DNA from 3 places in the Kitasatospora sp. NPDC085464 genome. Region 3 is predicted to be linked to each of the others. Evidence: riboswitches for the same ligand, from Rfam matches in the RefSeq annotation. Region 3 holds a riboswitch; each other region holds the start of a gene.

Region 1 (5,775 bases), on a different contig from region 3:
GCGGCGGGGGCGCCGGCGGCGGACGAGGAGGGCTTGGCGGAGGCCTGGTCGGCCGGATCCACCGCGATGTACGGGGTCTCCCCCGGCACCGCGTAGTGCAGCCGGGCGCGCGCCTGCGCCTTGACGTACTCCGGGTCCTGCCAGCGGGCCCGGTCCCGGCGCAGCTGCTCGACCTGCCGGCGCACCTGGTCGGCCTTCGCCCGCTGGGCGGAGATCTCGGCGCGCTGGGAGATGAACTGCCGCGTCGGGTAGGCGAGGATCGCCACCAGTGAGCACAGCACCAGGACGAGGACGGTCGCCCGGCTCGTGAACCGAGGCCGGGCCGCCAAGCCCGGGATCCTCCAGCCTGCCATCTCCCGTATCCCCTCCTGGTCGCGACGGTGCCCCGCCGTCCACCCTACGGGGTGAACGGCGGGGCACCGGTCAGGCTTGCGCTACCGGGAGCGCTCGGCCCTCGTGACCTCGCGGTCTCAGCCCTCGTGCTTGAAGCGCGGGAAGGCGCCGCGGCCGGCGTACTCGGCGGCGTCGTCGAGGATCTCCTCGATGCGCAGCAGCTGGTTGTACTTGGCGACGCGCTCGGAGCGGGCCGGGGCACCGGTCTTGATCTGGCCGCAGTTGGTGGCGACGGCCAGGTCGGCGATGGTGACGTCCTCGGTCTCGCCGGAGCGGTGCGACATCATGCAGCGGTACCCGTTGCGCTGGGCCAGCTCGACGGCGTCCAGGGTCTCGGTCAGCGAGCCGATCTGGTTCACCTTCACCAGCAGCGCGTTGGCGGTGCCGGTCTCGATGCCCTTGCCCAGGCGGGCCGGGTTGGTGACGAACAGGTCGTCGCCGACCAGCTGGACCTTGTCGCCCAGCTTGACGGTCATGGCCTTCCAGCCGTCCCAGTCCGACTCGTCCAGCGGGTCCTCGATGGAGACCAGCGGGTAGGCGGCGACCAGCTCGGCGTAGTACTCGATGAGCTCGGCGGCCGAGAGGGCCTTGCCCTCGAACTGGTAGGCGCCGTCCTGGTAGAACTCGGAGGCGGCGACGTCCAGGGCCAGCGCGACGTCACGGCCGGGCACGTAGCCGGCCTTCTGGATGGCCTCGGTGATCAGGTCCAGGGCCTCGCGGTTGCTGTCCAGGTTCGGCGCGAAGCCGCCCTCGTCGCCCAGGCCGGTGGACAGCCCGCGCTCCTTCAGCACGCCCTTGAGGGTGTGGTAGACCTCGACGCCCCAGCGGACGGCCTCGGAGAAGGACTCCGCGCCGATCGGGGCGATCATGAACTCCTGGATGTCGACGTTGGAGTCCGCGTGCGAGCCGCCGTTGAGGATGTTCATCATCGGGACCGGCAGGACGTGCGCGTTCGGGCCGCCCAGGTAGCGGAACAGCGGCAGGTCGCTGGCCTCGGAGGCGGCGTGCGCGACGGCCAGCGAGACGCCCAGGATGGCGTTGGCGCCGAGCGAGGACTTGTCCGGGGTGGCGTCCAGGTCCAGCATGGCCTGGTCGATCAGGCGCTGCTCGGTGGCGTCGTAGCCGACCAGCTCCGGGCCGATCTGCTCGATGACGGCGAGGACGGCCTTCTCCACGCCCTTGCCGAAGTAGCGGTTCTTGTCGCCGTCGCGCAGCTCCAGGGCCTCGAAGGCACCGGTGGAGGCACCCGACGGGACAGCGGCACGACCCGTGCTGCCGTCGTCGAGGCCGACCTCGACCTCGACCGTGGGGTTGCCGCGGGAGTCGAGGATCTCACGGGCTACGACGACATCGATGGACGGCACGAGGCATCTCCTTGCGGAAGCAGGGTCCCGCTGACGGTGGCGCTGTCGGCGGGACGATTGCGGAGTCGTTACGGACCAGAGCCTAACCGCCCGGGCTCTCCAGGCCACGTCGGCCTCGGTCCCGTCTCAGCGTGTGGCCCCGCTACCCACCGGTAGTTCACCTGCTTGTCCCAGCTTGTCCCACCGGATCGGGCGAATGCGGACGAAGGGGGCCGGCCGGACCGACCCCCCGTCACGCGTGTCGCCGGTGCCACCAGGGACACGCCGGCTCAGCCGAGGTGCAGCACCTGGCCGGGCAGGATCAGGTCCGGGTCGCCGCCGACGGTGGAGCGGTTCTGCTCGTACAGCGCGTGCCAGCCGCCGGACACGCCCTGGGTGGCGGCGATGGTCGACAGCGTGTCACCGGCGTGGACGGTGTAGTCGTGGCCGGTCTGCGCGACCGGGGCCGGCTGCGCGGGGCGCGGGGCCGCGTGCTTGGGAACGTACTGCTGCGCCGACTGGTCGACGGGCTTCTCGGCCTGCACGGGGGCGGCGTGCTTCGGGGCCTGCTTCTGTACGGGCTTCGCGGCCGGCTTCTCGGCGGGCTTCTGGACCGGCTTCTCGGCCGGCTTCTGGGCCTGCCGCTTGGGCGTCTGCTGCTGAGGGGCCGACTGCGGCTTGGAGTCCGAGGAGGTGTCGACGGACGCCGGGGCACCGCCCTTGGTCAGGCCGGCCTTGACGGAGCAGACCGGCCAGGCGCCGGGGCCCTGCGAGGCGAGCACCTTCTCGGCGATCGAGATCTGCTGCGCCTTGCTGGCCTGGTTGGCCTGCGCCGCGTACGAGGTGCCGCCGTACGCCTTCCAGGTGCTGGAGGTGAACTGCAGGCCGCCGTAGTAGCCGTTGCCGGTGTTGATGCTCCAGTTGCCGCCGCTCTCGCACTGGGCGACGGCGTCCCAGGTGGAGACCGGGGCGGCGGAGGCGCCGGTCGCGGTGAGGAGCGGCATCGCGAGTCCGACGCCGGCCACACCGGCGACGGCGATGGCCTTCTCGGTCTGGGTGCGACGACGGTGACGGCCGGTTCCAACGAACAGCATGAAGAGGTCCCTCTCCGCACGCCTGCGAGGTGAGCTGTCGGGTTCGGACCGGGAGGTGGCCCGGCCGCCGTACGCGGAAACGATTCCGCTCGGGCGGCTTCACCCCAAGCCGTGGGGACGGCAACAAACCTGGTTCCCCCGCCCCTGCCCAGGGTTCTGGTCGGTTTCCCGTGACGCGGCGGGCAGGATTCGGCGTTCCGCGCACGAGGTCCGCAGCTGCGAACTCCAGGGAGAGTAGACAGATCTTCAGACCGATCACAAGCTCATATCCCGGATATCACACAGAAATTACGGCACGTGTCCGATCGCCTACCAACGGCGCCACTATGTCGGCATTGATGGGGTTTCACACCCCACCGGGAGCACGCCGGGCGACGTTCCGTCAGCGCGCCGCCCGGCGTTCCGCCACCTCGCGTCAGTTCGCCGGGGGCGCGGAAGGAGCGTGCGGCGGCGTATGCGGGGAGCGGCTCTCCGGAGTGAATTCGACCGGGAGTTCCCGCAGGCCACGCATGATCAGACCGCCCCGCCAGCGCAGATTCTCCGGGCTTTCCGCGAGCTGCAGATCGGGCAGCCGGGAAAGCAGCGTGGCCAGTGCGGCACGCCCCTCCGAACGGGCCAGCGGAGCACCGATGCAGTAGTGGATGCCGTGCCCGAACCCCAGGTGCGGATTGTCCGTCCGGGCCAGGTCCAGGGTGTTCTCGTCCGCGAACCGGGCCGGATCGCGGTCCGCGGCGGCCAGCACCACCAGCACCGGATCGCCGACCGGGATGTCCACCCCGCCGATGGTCACCGGACGCGTCGCGAACCGCCAGGTCGCCAGCTCCACCGGCCCGTCGTAGCGCAGGAGTTCCTCGATGCCCGTCTCCAGCAGCGCGCTCTCCCCGCGCGCCACCGACTCCTGCAGCAACCGGCGCTGGCCCGGGTTGCGCAGCAGCGCGTACGTCCCGTTGCCGATCAGGTTCACGGTCGTCTCGAAACCCGCGAAGAGGAGGATGAAGGCCATCGCCGCGGCCTCGTTCTCGGTCAGGTGCTCACCGTGGTCGCTCGCGCGGATCAGGCCCGAGATCAGGTCGTCCCCGAGGTCCGCCCGCTTGCGGTGGATCAGCTCCAGCAGGTACGCCCGCATCCGCTTCACCGCCCGCCCCACGCCGCCGCGTTGGCCGCCGCCGTGCCGGATCATCATCCCGGCCCAGTCGCGGAAGTCGTCCTGGTCCTCGGCCGGCACGCCCAGCATGTCGCAGATCGCGTAGATGGGGAGCGGGAAGGCGAACTCGTGGATCAGGTCCGCCGAGCCGCGCTGCGCGAAGCCGTCGATCAGCCGATCGGTGAGCTGCTGCACCCGCGGCTCGAACTCGGCCACCCGGCGCGGGGTGAACGCCTTCGACACCAGGCGGCGCAGCCGGGTGTGGTCCGGCGGGTCGATGTTCAGCAGGTGCGTCATCAGGTCCGCCTGCCGCTCCCCCGGAATGCCCACCCGGCCGGTGCGGTGCGCCTGCTCGCTGTGGTGCGCCGGGTTCTTCGACAGCCGGGCGTCCGCGAGCGCCTGCCGGGCGTCCGCGTACCTGGTCACCAGCCAGGCCTCGACACCGCTCGGCAGCTTGGTGCGGTGCACCGGGGCGTGCTCGCGCAGCCAGGCGTAGGCGGGGTACGGATCGGCGGCGAACTCCCAGGTGAACAGCTGCGGAGCGGCGGCGTCGGGCTGCGGCGCGGCGGCCTCGGGCTGCGGCGCGGCGGCGTCCGACTGCGGGGCGGCGGCGTCCGACGGGGTGGCGGCGTCCGACTGCGGGGCGGCGGGCCGGACGGGACCTGCGGGCGGGGTGGCGTCGGACGGGGTGGCTGCGGGCCGGGCGGGGTCGGGCTGAGCTGGCATGGGTCGACCGTATCCGCTGGGTGCGCTCCCCCCTCCGCCGACGGCTCGCGACCCCCGTGACAACGGCGTACGACGGGCGCGCCAACACTCCGTGGACGACCCGTGGACGGTCCGTGGACAGCTCTTGGACAGCTCTTGGCCGGACGGCGGGCGTGAGCCTGGTCACCTGAGGGGTAATCCCTGTTGCGGAGGGTCAGGTCGTGCCTACGATCCTCCGCAGTACGCGTGGGCGCCGGTGCGGTGTCGCCCACAGGGAGGAGCAGACCATGCGGGTCAGCGGGTCAGTCGTCGTCATCGCGGTACTCGACGGCGGGTCGGGCGCCGACCTCGCCCGCCGGTTCTCCGCGGCCGGCGCCGCCGGAATGCTGATCGCCGACCAGCACGTCGGCATCGCCGAGGACCTCGCCGCCGAACTCGACCGGCCGGGCTGCCCCGTCGTCGGCGTCTCCGGCGACATCCGCCGCCCCAGCGACGTGGCCGCCCTCGTCGACACCGCGGAGAAGCACCTCGGGCCGATCGACCTGTTCGCCGTCGCCGGCCCGGACGGCGAGCGGATCGTCTCCCTCGCCGACCTGCCCGACCACCTCGACCTGGAACGCCTCGCCGAACTCGTCGTCCTCGTCGGCGAGGCCATCGGCGAACTCGTCCCGCCGCAGCGGCGCCCGGTGGAGAGCACCGCCACGGCGGCCTGAGCGCCTACTTCCCGTCCGGCTCCACGCCGGGCTGCCCGACCGGCTTGAGGCCCTCGGCCGCGCGCACCGCGTCCCGGTAACCGCGCGCGGCCGAGCGCAGCGCCGCGTCCACGTCCACCCCGGCGTCGTGCGCCCGCTGCGCCACCGCGAGCAGCAGCCGGCCCGCCGACTCCGCGGTCAGCTCGGCCGGCAGCTCGTACGGCTCGTCCGGCACCCCGGAGAAGCCCGACCGGCGCACCCGCGACACCAGCTTCGCCGCGTACGCCAGCGAGGGCAGCCCGGCCGGCACGCCATCCAGCACCGACTCGCGGTCCGCCTTCTCCGCGGCCTTCAGCTGCTCCCAGTTCGCCTCCACCTCGGCGGCGCCCCCGGCCTCGACGTCC
Region 2 (5,775 bases), on a different contig from region 3:
AGCCCGCCGACCGCGAGCAGCAGCGCACCCCGCCGGGACAGCGCGCGGCGGGGTACGTGCGCCGGATCGGGTCCGGCGGGGTGGGAAGGGGACGCGCTCAGAGCCGGACCACCCCCGAGACCGGCATGGCGTTGACGCTCTCGTAGCGGACCTTGGCGCCCGGGTAGGGGGCGTGCACGATCACGCCGCCGCCGGCGTACATGCCGACGTGGTGCATGTCCCGGTAGAAGATCACCAGGTCTCCCGGTCGCGCCTCGGAAAGGTCGATCCGCCGGCCGGCGTACGCCTGGGCCTGCGAGGTTCGCGGCAGGGTCACTCCGGCCTGCCGCCAGCTGTAGTACATCAGACCGGAGCAGTCGAACGCGCGGGGCCCGGTGGCTCCGTAGACGTACGGCGAGCCGATCATGCGCACCGCGGCGGCCAGCGCGGCCGCCCCGCGCTCGGAGGCGGGCGGGGCGGTGCCGAGGTCCAGCCGGTCGGTGCCGCGGGTGGCGCGCTGCTCGGCGTCCCGGGCGTCCTGGGCGGTCATCCTGGCCCGTTCGGCGGCGTCGAGGCCGTTGAGCAGCTTCTGCGCCCTGGCCAGCCGCTGCTGGATCTGCTGCTTGCCGTCGGCGAGCGAGCGGCGGGCCTGGTCGAGCTCGGCGAGCTTTCCGGTGGCCTCCGTCCGCCGCTGGTCGAGCCACCGCTGGCGGGTGACCAGCTCGTGCAGCGTCTCCTGCTGCCGCTGCGACGCCTGGCCCATGGTGCGGGCGCGGGCGAGGTAGCCCTCCGGGTCGGGGGACAGCATCAGCTGGGCGGTCTGGGTCATCCCGCCGCCGCGGTACTCGGCCCCGGCGACGGTCGCCAGGTCGCCGCGCAGCTCGTTGAGCTGGTCCTGGGCGACGGCGATCTCGCCCTGCAGGATCGTGGTCTCCCCCTGGAGCCGGCGCTGGGCCTCCTGCGCGGCGTTGTACTGCTCGGACGCCTGCTCGGCCTCGTCGTAGAGCTGCTCGACCTGCGCCTGGACGTCCTTGCGGTCGGCCGGGTCCGGGCTGCCGGGGGCGGCGTGGGCGCCGCCGCCGGTCGCCACGCCCAGCGCGGTGGTGGCGGCCGCCGTCAGCACCAGTGCACGGGCGAGCAGTTGGGAACGGCGGTGCACAAGCACGGCAGCGGCTCCAATCCTGCGGCGCGGCCCCGCGGCCGCCCGTGGCGGGCGGCCGTCGAGCGGGAGTCCGGTGGCAGACGTTAGCGAGTCCGGGCAAGCGAGTCCAAACCCCTACGGACCCGAATATTTGACCCCCAATCGGACATCAGCCCGAGCAGCCGCCAACGCCGCAGGCCCGGCCTTCCGCGGTGGAAGACCGGGCCTGCGAGGAGCCGAACGGGGTCAGACCCGCACGATGCCGCTCAGCGGCATGTTGGTGACGGCCTCGTAGCGGACCGACGCACCCGGCTTGGGGGCGTGCAGCACCTGGCCGTTGCCGGCGTAGATGCCGACGTGGTGGGCGTCCCCGTAGAAGATCAGCAGGTCGCCGGGCTGGGCCTGGGACAGGTCGGTGCCGATCCGGGTGCCGGCGTGGGCCTGCTCCTGCGAGGTGCGCGGCAGCGACACGCCGACCTGGTTGAACGCCCAGACCATCAGGCCGGAGCAGTCGAAGGAGCTCGGGCCGGTGGCGCCCCACACGTACGGGCTGCCGACCTTGGAGGCGGCGGCGGAGAGCGCGGCGGCACCGCGCGAGCTGCCCGGGGCCGGGAGCTTGCCGGCCGGCGTGGACGACGGCGTGGAGAGGTCGGTGCGGCTGTTGTCGCGCGAGGCGCGGTCGGCGTTCTGCTGCGCCTTCGCGGCGGCGTCGGCCTGGGCCTTGGCGTCGGCGGCGGCCTTCTCCTCGGCCGCGCGCAGCGCCTGGCGCTCCTGCTCGGTCAGGGTGTTGAGCAGGTCCTGGGCGGCCTTCAGCTTGGCCTGGACCTCGTCCTTGGAGGCCTTCAGCTGCTGGGTGGTCGACTCCAGCTCGGCGAGCTTGCCCTGGGCCTCGGTGCGGTCCTGGTCGAGCTTGCGCTGCTGCTCCTGGAGCTGCTTCAGCTGGTTCTTCTGGGTGTCACCGGCCTGGTTCAGCGCACCGGCCTGGTTGAGGAAGTTGTCCGGGCTGGACGAGAACATCAGCTGGACGGTCGGGGATATGCCGCCGTTGCGGTACTGCTCCCCGGCGATCTCGGCGAGTCCGCCCTGCAGCTCGGTCACCTGGGCCTGCTGACGGGCCACCTGGTCCTGCAGGCCGGAGACCTGCTTCTCCAGGGTCTGCTGCTTCTCCTGGGCGGCGTTGTACTGCTCGGTCGCCACCTCGGCCTGCTCGTTGAGCTGGTCGACCTGCTCCTTGACCTGGTCCTTGGTCGGCTGCGGGTCGGCGTGGGCGCCGGACTGCGCGGAGAGGGCGACGGCAGCGGCGGCGACACCGGTCAGGATCGAGACCCGGGCGCGACTTGCTGGCTTGGGACGACGATGGGACGCCACGAAGGCGGGCTCCTTCTTCCTACGTCCGCCTACCGGGTGAGCTGACGGGTTCGGGCCGGAAGCATGCCCTACGACGCCTCACGGCCGTTCCAGCGGCCGACCTGGCGCCGATTCACCCCGGAGGAACGTGGTTCCCCGGCTCCGCTCCGCAGCGCCCCCGACCACTGGGCTCCCCTGTCGGGCAGTCGCTTCGACCTGCCCCGCTGCCTCGCGAACTCGGCGGTAACCACCGCCGCCACCCTGGCTGGGTGATCGACAGTGCGGTGGTTCGAAGCACGACCCTAGTAACTGAACCGTGATCGGTTCAAATCCTTGTCAGAAAAAAGACGGAAGATTGCCCAAGTTCTTTTGTGAAAATGACCGATGGTGATCACGACCGTACGCAAGGCTGATCAGGCCTCACCCGCCGCTCGCGAAACGGTCGAAAACCCGAACGCCACCCCGTCGGAGGTGGCGCGGATCACAGGGGCCCGCACGGGGCCCCCGGAGGGTGTCGGGCCGTCAGACCCGGCGGATGGTGTTGATCGGCATCGCGTCGGCCTTCATCACCTTCACCACGTCACCGGTGTGCGGCGCGTGGACCACCATGCCGTTGCCGATGTACATCCCGACGTGGTGCATGTCACCGCCGTAGATGACCAGGTCGCCGGGCTGGGCCGCGGCCAGTCCGGGCACCGCGGTGCCGTAGTGGCCCTGCTCCTGCGAGGTGCGCGGCAGCGAGACGCCGGCCTGGCCGTACGCCCAGAGCATCAGGCCGGAGCAGTCGAAGGTGCTCGGACCGGTGGCGCCCCACACGTACGGCGAGCCCTGCTTGCTCATCGCCTTGGCGACGGCCACCGCGGCGTACCCGCTGGCCGGCGGCAGGTTGCTCAGGTCGACCCGGTCGCTGCCGCGCGAGGCCCGGTCGTCCTGCGCCTGCTGGGCCTTCAGCGCGGTGCGCTCGGCGGCGCTGAGCGAGTTCAGCAGGTCCTGGGCGGCCTGCAGCTTGGTGTTGACGTCCGCCTTGGCCTGGTTCAGGTCCTTGGTGGTGCTGTCCAGCGAGGCCAGCACGGCGGCCGCCTCGGCCTTCTCCTGGTCCAGCCGGCGCTGCTCGTCCAGCAGCGACTTGAGCGCCTCGGCCTGGGTGGTGCTGGCCTGCTGGACCGTCGAGGCCTTCTCCAGGTAGCCCGACGGGTCGGAGGAGAGCATCAGCTGGACGGACGGGTCGATGCCGCCGCTGCGGTACTGGTCGCCGGCCACCTCGGCCAGGCCGCCCTGCAGCTGGGTCATCTGCTCCTGGCCGCGGGCCACCTGGTCCTGCAGCTGGTCGGCCTGCTTGCGCAGCTGGTCGGCCCGCTCCTTGGCGCCGTTGTACTTCTCGGCCGCCTGCTCCTGCTCCTCCTGGAGCTGGTCGATCTGCGCCTTGACGTCCGTTTTGTTCGGCTGCGGCGCGGCGTGCGCGGCCACCTGGGCGGAGAGGGCGACCGCGGTCGCAGCGGCAGCGGTGAGCACGGAGATCCGCGCGCGGCTCGGCTGCTTGGGACGGCGGTGGGAGGCCAAGGGACCGGCTCCTTCTTCCAACGGACTCACCCGATCGGATGAGGAACCGGAAAATAGGTTTGACGCCAGACCCTAGTGCGGATCTATCCGCTTTGCCACTCCCCCGAAGGCGTGAACCCCGTTCACCACACCGGCTTCACCGCACCCGCACACGGTCGTGGACGCGGCGCTGACCAGGTGTCATCCTAGCGGGCCGACGCTCAGGGCCGCGCCAGCCGGTTCAGCAGCAGCACCGACGCCACCGGGCGCGCGCCCGCCTTCCGCACGCCCTCCGCGACCTCCCGGTCGGCGGAGACCACCACCACCGGACGGCCCTGCGGCTCGGCCCGCACCAGACGGCGGATCAGCTCGTCCGCGGTCTCCCCGGTCCGGCTGAACCGCACCCGGACCCCGCGCGGCGGCGCCATGATCACCGGAACGTCCAGGTCCTGGCCGTCGAACACACAGGTGACCTCCGCCTGGGTGCGCTGGGCCAGCATCGCCAGCCCGCCCAGCAGCCGGATCCGCTGCTGCTCCAGCGGCAGCGTCGGATAGCCGGTCTTGGTCACGTTGTAGCCGTCCACCACCAGGTGCACCTGCGGGATCGCCAGCAGCTGGTCCAGCAGCGCCGGGTCGTCCTCGGCCAGCCCGCGCCGCGCCACGTCGTGCGGCGAGGCCGCGCCCGGCACCACCGCCTCCACCAGGTCCGCCGGGCGGATCTGGGCGACCGGCAGCGCCAGCTCCCGCTGCAGGCCCTGGGCCGACTGCAGCACGGTGTCCAGCAGCAGCCGCAGCCGCATGTCCTCGACGCTGCGCCCCTCGCGGGCCGACCGGCGGCCCTGCTCGGCGGCGTTCTCCAGCTCCGAGAGCCGGTGCTTGAGCCGCCGCGCCTCGGTCTCGGCCGCACTGCGCTCGGCGGCGCCCTGGGCCCTCACCGCCTCCAGCTCCCCGGCCACCCGACGCGTCTCGGCCTGCGCCCGGCGGGTGTCGCTCTCCAGCGACCGCACCTTCTTGCGCAGCGACTCGGCCTCCCGCCGGACGCCCTCGAACTCCACGCGCTGCCGGTCCAGGTCCGCCCGCGCGGTGGCCCGCACCTCGGCCAGCTCGGCCTGCAGCTTCTCCACCAGCCGGGTCGCCTCCGCGGCCGCGTCCTCGGCGCCGGCCCGCTCGGCCTCCTCGCCGGCCTCGGCGACCAGTCGGCTCCAGCCCGCCGAGCGCACCAGGTAGGCGGCGGCCGCGACGTCCATCGGATCGGCGGCGCCGGGGACGCTGCCCGACTCCAGCGCCCTCACCAGGTCCGGCTGTCCCAGCCGCAGCCGCTCCGCTATCCGCACCCGGAAGGCCGGCTCCGCCTCCAGCGCGGCCGCCAGCGCGGTGGCCGCGTACTTGGCGCGCCGCGCGGGGGTGAACTTCACGTACTGACGCAGGCTCTGCGGGAGCTCGCCCGGCGGCAGTCCGCCCAGCGCGTCCGAGGCCAGCCCGACCACCCGTCGGCGCACTCCCTCGGGCAGCGGCCGGTCCAGCTTCTCGGCGCCGCGCTCCGACGCTGCCCCGGAGGCGTCGGAGGACTCGGCCGGGTCTGCCGGGTCTGCCGGGTCTGCCAGGTCTGCCGGGTCGGACGAAGCGGTCTGCGCCCCGACGGCATCGGGTCCGACGGCCGCCGCGTCGACGGCTCCGGACGCAGCGCCCTCCGCCGGTCCCGTCCCGGCGTCCGGCACCTGCGCCTGCGCAGCGGGCCGAAGCCCCTGCGCTTCGCCGGGCTCCTTCGC
Region 3 (5,775 bases):
CCGGCGGTCCCGGAGCGCGCGCGGCGCCTCGGCGACCTTCCAGTCCGCGGCCCGGACGTCGGCGGTCCCGGGGAGGAAGTCCAGCGTGCCGGCCGCCGCGATCTCGGCGCGTCGGGTCTTCCGCCTGGCCAGGAGTTCCTGCCGGCGGCCCTCGAAGGTGCGGTGAAGGCCGACGACGAAGGCCACGGCCTCCGGAGTGAGCACCTCCTCCGCCCGGTGGACGCGCGGACCGGCGACAGTGACGACCGGAGCGGCGGGAGAGGAGGTGGTTGGGGGTACCCCCGGCCGGAGGCTGGGGGAGGGCCCCTGATCTGCAGCCATGAGCAGGACACTCCTAAGACGGTTGAGCCTGGCGAAGGGAGCTCCGGTGGGAACTTCCTCGTGTACTTCCTCGGTCGATTCCCGCCTGTCGGCGAGATCGATTCTGTAAGGTGGAGACTAGTTTCCGCGATACAGAATTTCAACGGTTTGTTGAAGAGGTCGCCGGGACTCTACTCCTCCCCGACAGCGAAGGGAACGCCGGTGGTTGCGACCCCCGACACAGCATCGACGACGGGCGCCGACCGCGCGAGCGGCGGCGTGCAGTCCGTCGAACGCGCCTTCCAACTCCTGGAGGCGCTGGCCGACTCGGGCGGCGTGGCCACGCTCAGCGAGCTCTCCACCAGTTCCGGCCTCCCGATGCCGACCATCCACCGCCTGGTTCGTACCCTCGTGCAGCAGGGCTATGTCCGCCAGGACACCGCACGCCGCTACACCCTCGGCCCCCGGCTGATCCGCCTCGGCGAAACCGCCGGCCGCCTGCTCGGCAGCTGGGCCCGCCCCTACCTGGCCGAACTCATGGAGGCCACCGGTGAGACCGCGAACCTGGCGGTGCTGGAGGGCGGCGAAGTGGTGTACGTCGGGCAGGTGCAGTCGCGGCGCTCGATGCGGATGTTCACCGAGGTCGGACGGCGGGTGCAGCCGCACTGCACCGGCGTCGGCAAGGCGCTGCTCGCCCAGCTCCCCGAGGAGGAGGCGCGCGCCGTGCTCGGCCCCAACCCGCTGCCGGCGCACACCGAGTACACGGTCACCGACCCGCAGGAGCTGATGCGCCAGCTCGCCGAGGCGCGCGAGCGCGGCTACGTCGTCGACGACCAGGAGCAGGAGATCGGCGTCCGCTGCATCGCGCTCGCCGTCCCGGGCGCCCCGACGCCCACCGCCCTCTCGGTCTCCGGGCCGGAGGCGCGCATCCGGGCGCTGGAGGAGCAGGCCGGCGCGGCCTCGCTGGTCCCGGTGATGCACCAGATCGCCACCCGGCTCGGGCAGGTCCTCGCACCCTGACCCTCCGTCAACCTGCTTGGTAGTACGGCGAGGCGGGCGATCTCGGCGGGCGAGGAAGGACCGGCGCGGCGGGCGGGCAGGACAGTCTCGTAGGACGGGGCTGAGCCGTTGCGGAGCGGGCAGGCCGACCGCCGCCCCGCCGGGCAGGCCGACGGGCCGGCGTCCTCCGTTCGAGCGCACGGCGGGCGGGGCGGGTCGGGTCGCGCCAGGTCACGGCAGCGTCTCGGCCACCCTGGTGCCGACGCGGCCCGCGACGGTGCCGGCCGCCGGAGCACGAGAGCAGGGTGACCGGGATGAGACACCGGGATGTACGGGGTGGCGCGGACCCGCGGCGCGGCGCGAGAGTCGGGGGGTTCGGCCGGGTCGGGGGGTTCGGCCGGGTCGGGCTGGTCGCGGTCGTGACGGCGAGCTGCGCGGCGACGGTGCTGGCCACCGGCCCGTCCTGGGCACTGCGTCGGCCTGAGCCACGCCCGGCGGTGGATGTCGTCACGCCGAACGCGCCGGTCGTGCCCGTCGTGCCCGTCGCGCCGGTCGCACCGGGCGGGTCCGCCGGCCCCGGGGTGTCGACGCTGCCGGCCCTGGTCGCCCAGCCGTCCCACTCCCGCCTGCAGGTGGTCCGGCTCGACCCGGAGGCGGCAGCGCCCGACGGCACCACGACGATCCACGCCTTCGTCGCCAACCGGGGCCCGGAGACCACCGCCTCCCCGTTCACGGTCGTGGTCACCCTGCCGCCGGGTGTGACCCCGGTGGGCCCGTTCTTCCCCGAGGACTGCGAGGTGTTCCAGGGCGGCCACCGGGTGCGCTGCGTCTTCGGCCCCGGGCTGAAGGAGGGGCGCAGCGCGACCGCCCTCGTCCCGGTCCGGCTGGATCCCGATCTGCCCGTGGGAACCCTGAGCGGCGGCTGGGTCGCGGTGCGCAGCGCGGACGACCAGGACGAGAGCAACCACCGGCAGCCGTTCGACATCACGGTCGCCGAGCCGGCCGACGGCTCCTGAACCACGTCGACCCACCGGTCACCGGCCGCCGGCGAGCGGCCGCCGGCTTCCGGTGACCGGTGGGACGTCCTACCCGACTACCGGTAGACGCGGACGTAGTCGGCGGCCATGGTGATCGGAGCGGTCCCCTGCGGCGCGGGGTGGTACTGGCCCGCGCACACCGAGAGGTTGAGGATCAGGTACGCCGACCAGTTGGCGCCGACGCCCTTGCCGTCCGAGAAGACCTTCGCGCCGTTGACGTACCAGTCCACCGAGTTGGCGCCGTAGTAGGTGCCGATGGTCACCCACTGGTCCTTCGCGACGGCGCTCGCGTCGGTGTAGTACTTCGCGTTGCCGGGGTTGACGTGGTTGGTCAGCTCCAGCAGGTTCGGGTTGTCGGGGTGGTACTCGAAGGAGTCGACCTCGCCGTTGCCGTTCTTCCAGGTCCACAGGGCGGGCCAGGCGCCGGTGCCGGCGGGCAGCTTGACCCGGGTCTCGGCGTAGTCGCCGGTCTTGACCTGGAAGCCCTCGCCGGAGCCCTCGGTGGTCAGGAAGCCCGTGTTCCAGGACTGCTTGCCGTTCTCCAGGGCCGGGCCGCCGGAGGTGGCGGTGAAGGTGGCGACCCCGTTCGCGACGCTGACGTTGTTCTTGTTCAGCCAGTCCAGCTTGTTGTCGTCCGGGTTGTGGTTCCCGTACTTGTAGGCGGTGCTCTTGTCGCCGACCCAGCGCTGGCCCCAGGAGATGGCGCTGTTGAACTCGTCGGACCAGGCCAGCGACTTGCCGGCGACCGGGGAGGACGGCGCGGGGGTGGTCGGGCTCGCCGTGGCGCTCGGGGTCGGCGCGGGGGTCGCGGTGGCGCTCGGGGTCGCGGTGGCGCTCGGGGTCTGCGTGGGGGTCGGCGCCGGGGCCGGGGTGGCGGTGGCCGAGACCACCAGCTGCTGCGAGGGCAGGTTGTGCCAGACGCCGCCGAGGTCCTGCCAGAATCCGAACTCGGTGTACGTCCCGGCCGGCAGGGTGCGCGCGCCACTGGTGAAGTTCACGCCGCTCGGGCAGATCTGCACGTTGGAGGCGTTGCCGGGGAAGTCGAGGTTGGTGCCGCGCGCGTCGCGGACGCCCACGCCCACGGTCTTGGCGGTGAAGCAGGCCGAGGAGTGCAGACCGAGCGAGGCGGTGGCGGCCTTGCCCGCGACCATGGTGGCGGGGGCGAGCCGGTCCTGGGTGACGGTCGGCGCGGTGGCCGCCTGGGCACCGGTGACGGACGGCACGCCGAGCAGGCCGGCGCCGCTGATGGCGAGCGCCCCGGTGGCGGCGAAGGCGGCGTTGCGGCCGCGGTGGGAGGGGCGGGCGTGACGCGGTGCGCGGCGCCGGGCAGCAGGCTTGGGCATGAGGTGACCTCTGCGACGCCTGCGAGGTTAGCTGTCGGGTTCGGGCTGCAGTTGCCCGGCCGCCTGTGGAGCGGCTTCACCCCTAGCCTCGACCCGTACGCGCGAGCGCACGGGCCGGGCGCCGACCTTGGTTTCCCCGCTCCCGTCCGCTGTGGTGCTCGGTGACCCGCCGACGGGTGGACGGGACTCGGCGTCCCGGCGGCGGGGTCCGCGAGGGGCGGACGACCGTTGCAGGCTAGGCAGGCCGTACGTGAACGGACAACTCCGGCGGACGGGTTGTCGCGCAGCTCACAGTGGTGTCGATCAACGACGCTGTGTGGCGGCCGAGTTGATCAGTTCACGTGGCCTGGAACGATGCCCGACGGGGTGGCTCTGCGGGTGTCCGGCCGGGCGTTCCGGTTGCGCGTTCCGGTTGCGCGTTCCGGCCGGGCGTTCCGGCCGGGCGTTCCGGCCGGGCGTTCAGCCGAGCCAGGCGTCCACCTGGCTCTCGGCCTCCGGCGCCCACCCGAGCTCCAGGTGGTCGAGGCCGCTCAGCAGCCGGGTGCCGCCGACCGTCGCGATGCCGGTGGTGTCCAGGGCGCTCGCCGTGAACACGATGCCGTCGCTGGGCCCGCGGTTCTCGTTGAGCACGCCCGGGATGTCCGCCGACCCGCCGGCCAGCAGGTAGGTGCGCACCGCGGCCGGGACCCCGGCCTGCTGGAGCGGGGCGATCAGGGAGCCCGCGTCGATCGCCGCCTGGATGCCCTGGCCGGAGGTGTAGAACCCCTGGCCGCCGTAGTAGGTGGTCCACCAGTCCTGGGCGCTGCCGTCCACGCCGTACCTGCCATCCCAGCGGGCGAGCAGCTGGCGCTGGCCCGGGTAGCAGTCGTACCCGCCGGTCGGCAGCACGCCGAGGCAGGGTTGCGCGGTGTACGTGCCGTAGCAGGTCATGTACAGGTGCGGGGACGGCGCGTTGGCGGTGCCGCCGCAGGCCGGCCACGTCGCCAGGTCGAACGACCAGCCGTGGGCGTAGACGTAGTCGAGCCCGCCGTTCGGCCCGCCGAGGGTGACCAGGCGGCGCACGTCGCCCGCGTACGCCCGCCCCCAGGACGGCCGCACCGAGGACACGTACGCCCTGGCGGCGACCTCGCCCTTGCTCCAGGCGACCACGTCGACCTGCGGGGCCCCGAGGCGGGCCCGGATCAGCGCGATCGCGTCGCCGACGGCCTGCGCCTGGAGCAGGTTGTCACCGTGCTTGTGGGCGAAGCCGATGGCGAAGACCCGGTGGCCGGTGCCGGCGAGGTACTGGGCGAGGCCGGTGGACGGGCAGGTCGCGGCGCCGCAGGTGCCGCTCTCCCCGGGTTCGCCCAAGCGCGGTCGGCGTTGTCGTCGGCGCCGTGGACCAGCAGGACGGGCGTGGCCCGGCTGCCGGTGTCCCAGCCGGTGGCGGAGTAGAGCAGGAAGCGGCCGGAGGAGGGCTCACCGGTGCCGAAGTACGTCCGGCGGGCTCCGTCCTGGTCGCCGCGGCCGTCGGACGGGAACTGCTCGGTGCGGAAGCCGGGGGTGGTGTCGAGGTAGCGCTCGACCTTGGCCCAGCCGTTGCCGGGGGCGGGGAAGGCGGCTTCCAGGGTGAGGGCCGCAGTGGCGGTCCCCGCTCGGGCGGAGGCGGTCCCCGCTCGGGCGGAGGCGGGGGCGGAGGTGCCGAGGATGATGGCGGCGAGGGCCAGTAGGACGGCGGTGAGCGTGGTGGGGGTGCGTCTCACGCGGGCGTGTCTCGCGCTGGTACCGGTCGTGGGGGTGCGTCTCATGGCCGGACGGTAGGACCGGTGCGCGACGGGTGCCCATGTGCCGGTCGCACACCCGGTGGGCAGCGCGGTGGCGATCCGTACCGTGGCAAAGCGATGACCGTGTGCACCCGGTCGGATAAATTGGAGGTCCGACATCTTACGCAGTGCACAACACGACCACACCGGAAACGAGGAGCCGCCCCACCATGACCGCGTCCCTGCCCGCCTTCGCCGGCCGTACCTACGTCTTCCGGGCCGACAACGGCGCGGCCTTCCGCAACACCTACTCGGCCGACGGCACGCGGCTGCGCTGGGAGGGCCTCGGCGAGT

What was found. A riboswitch is a leader RNA that binds a small molecule or an ion and turns the genes downstream of it on or off. The one in region 3 is predicted to bind cyclic di-AMP.
Region 1: another riboswitch for cyclic di-AMP. It lies ahead of ACIGG8_RS36410 (transglycosylase family protein); the one in region 3 lies ahead of ACIGG8_RS13955 (hypothetical protein).
Region 2: another riboswitch for cyclic di-AMP. It lies ahead of ACIGG8_RS13085 (NlpC/P60 family protein); the one in region 3 lies ahead of ACIGG8_RS13955 (hypothetical protein).

What each region holds. Positions count from the first base shown of each region.
Region 1 covers NZ_JBITTM010000058.1:43,353-49,127, reverse strand. Annotated here, with positions in the region: gene ACIGG8_RS36420 (septum formation initiator family protein) at 1-329, opposite strand, end outside; gene eno (phosphopyruvate hydratase) at 471-1,757, opposite strand; gene ACIGG8_RS36410 (transglycosylase family protein) at 2,027-2,830, opposite strand; cyclic di-AMP (ydaO/yuaA leader) riboswitch at 2,836-3,002, opposite strand; gene ACIGG8_RS36405 (cytochrome P450) at 3,246-4,700, opposite strand; gene ACIGG8_RS36400 (SDR family NAD(P)-dependent oxidoreductase) at 4,967-5,392, shown strand; gene ACIGG8_RS36395 (MazG family protein) at 5,397-5,775, opposite strand, start outside.
Region 2 covers NZ_JBITTM010000012.1:117,157-122,931, forward strand. Annotated here, with positions in the region: gene ACIGG8_RS13080 (NlpC/P60 family protein) at 98-1,144, opposite strand; gene ACIGG8_RS13085 (NlpC/P60 family protein) at 1,367-2,488, opposite strand; cyclic di-AMP (ydaO/yuaA leader) riboswitch at 2,499-2,652, opposite strand; gene ACIGG8_RS13090 (NlpC/P60 family protein) at 2,990-4,027, opposite strand; gene ACIGG8_RS13095 (NYN domain-containing protein) at 4,228-5,610, opposite strand.
Region 3 covers NZ_JBITTM010000013.1:111,990-117,764, reverse strand. Annotated here, with positions in the region: gene aceB (malate synthase A) at 1-321, opposite strand, end outside; gene ACIGG8_RS13965 (IclR family transcriptional regulator) at 523-1,320, shown strand; gene ACIGG8_RS13960 (hypothetical protein) at 1,719-2,315, shown strand; gene ACIGG8_RS13955 (hypothetical protein) at 2,393-3,679, opposite strand; cyclic di-AMP (ydaO/yuaA leader) riboswitch at 3,681-3,846, opposite strand; gene ACIGG8_RS13950 (esterase/lipase family protein) at 4,139-5,029, opposite strand; gene ACIGG8_RS13945 (phenolic acid decarboxylase) at 5,652-5,775, shown strand, end outside.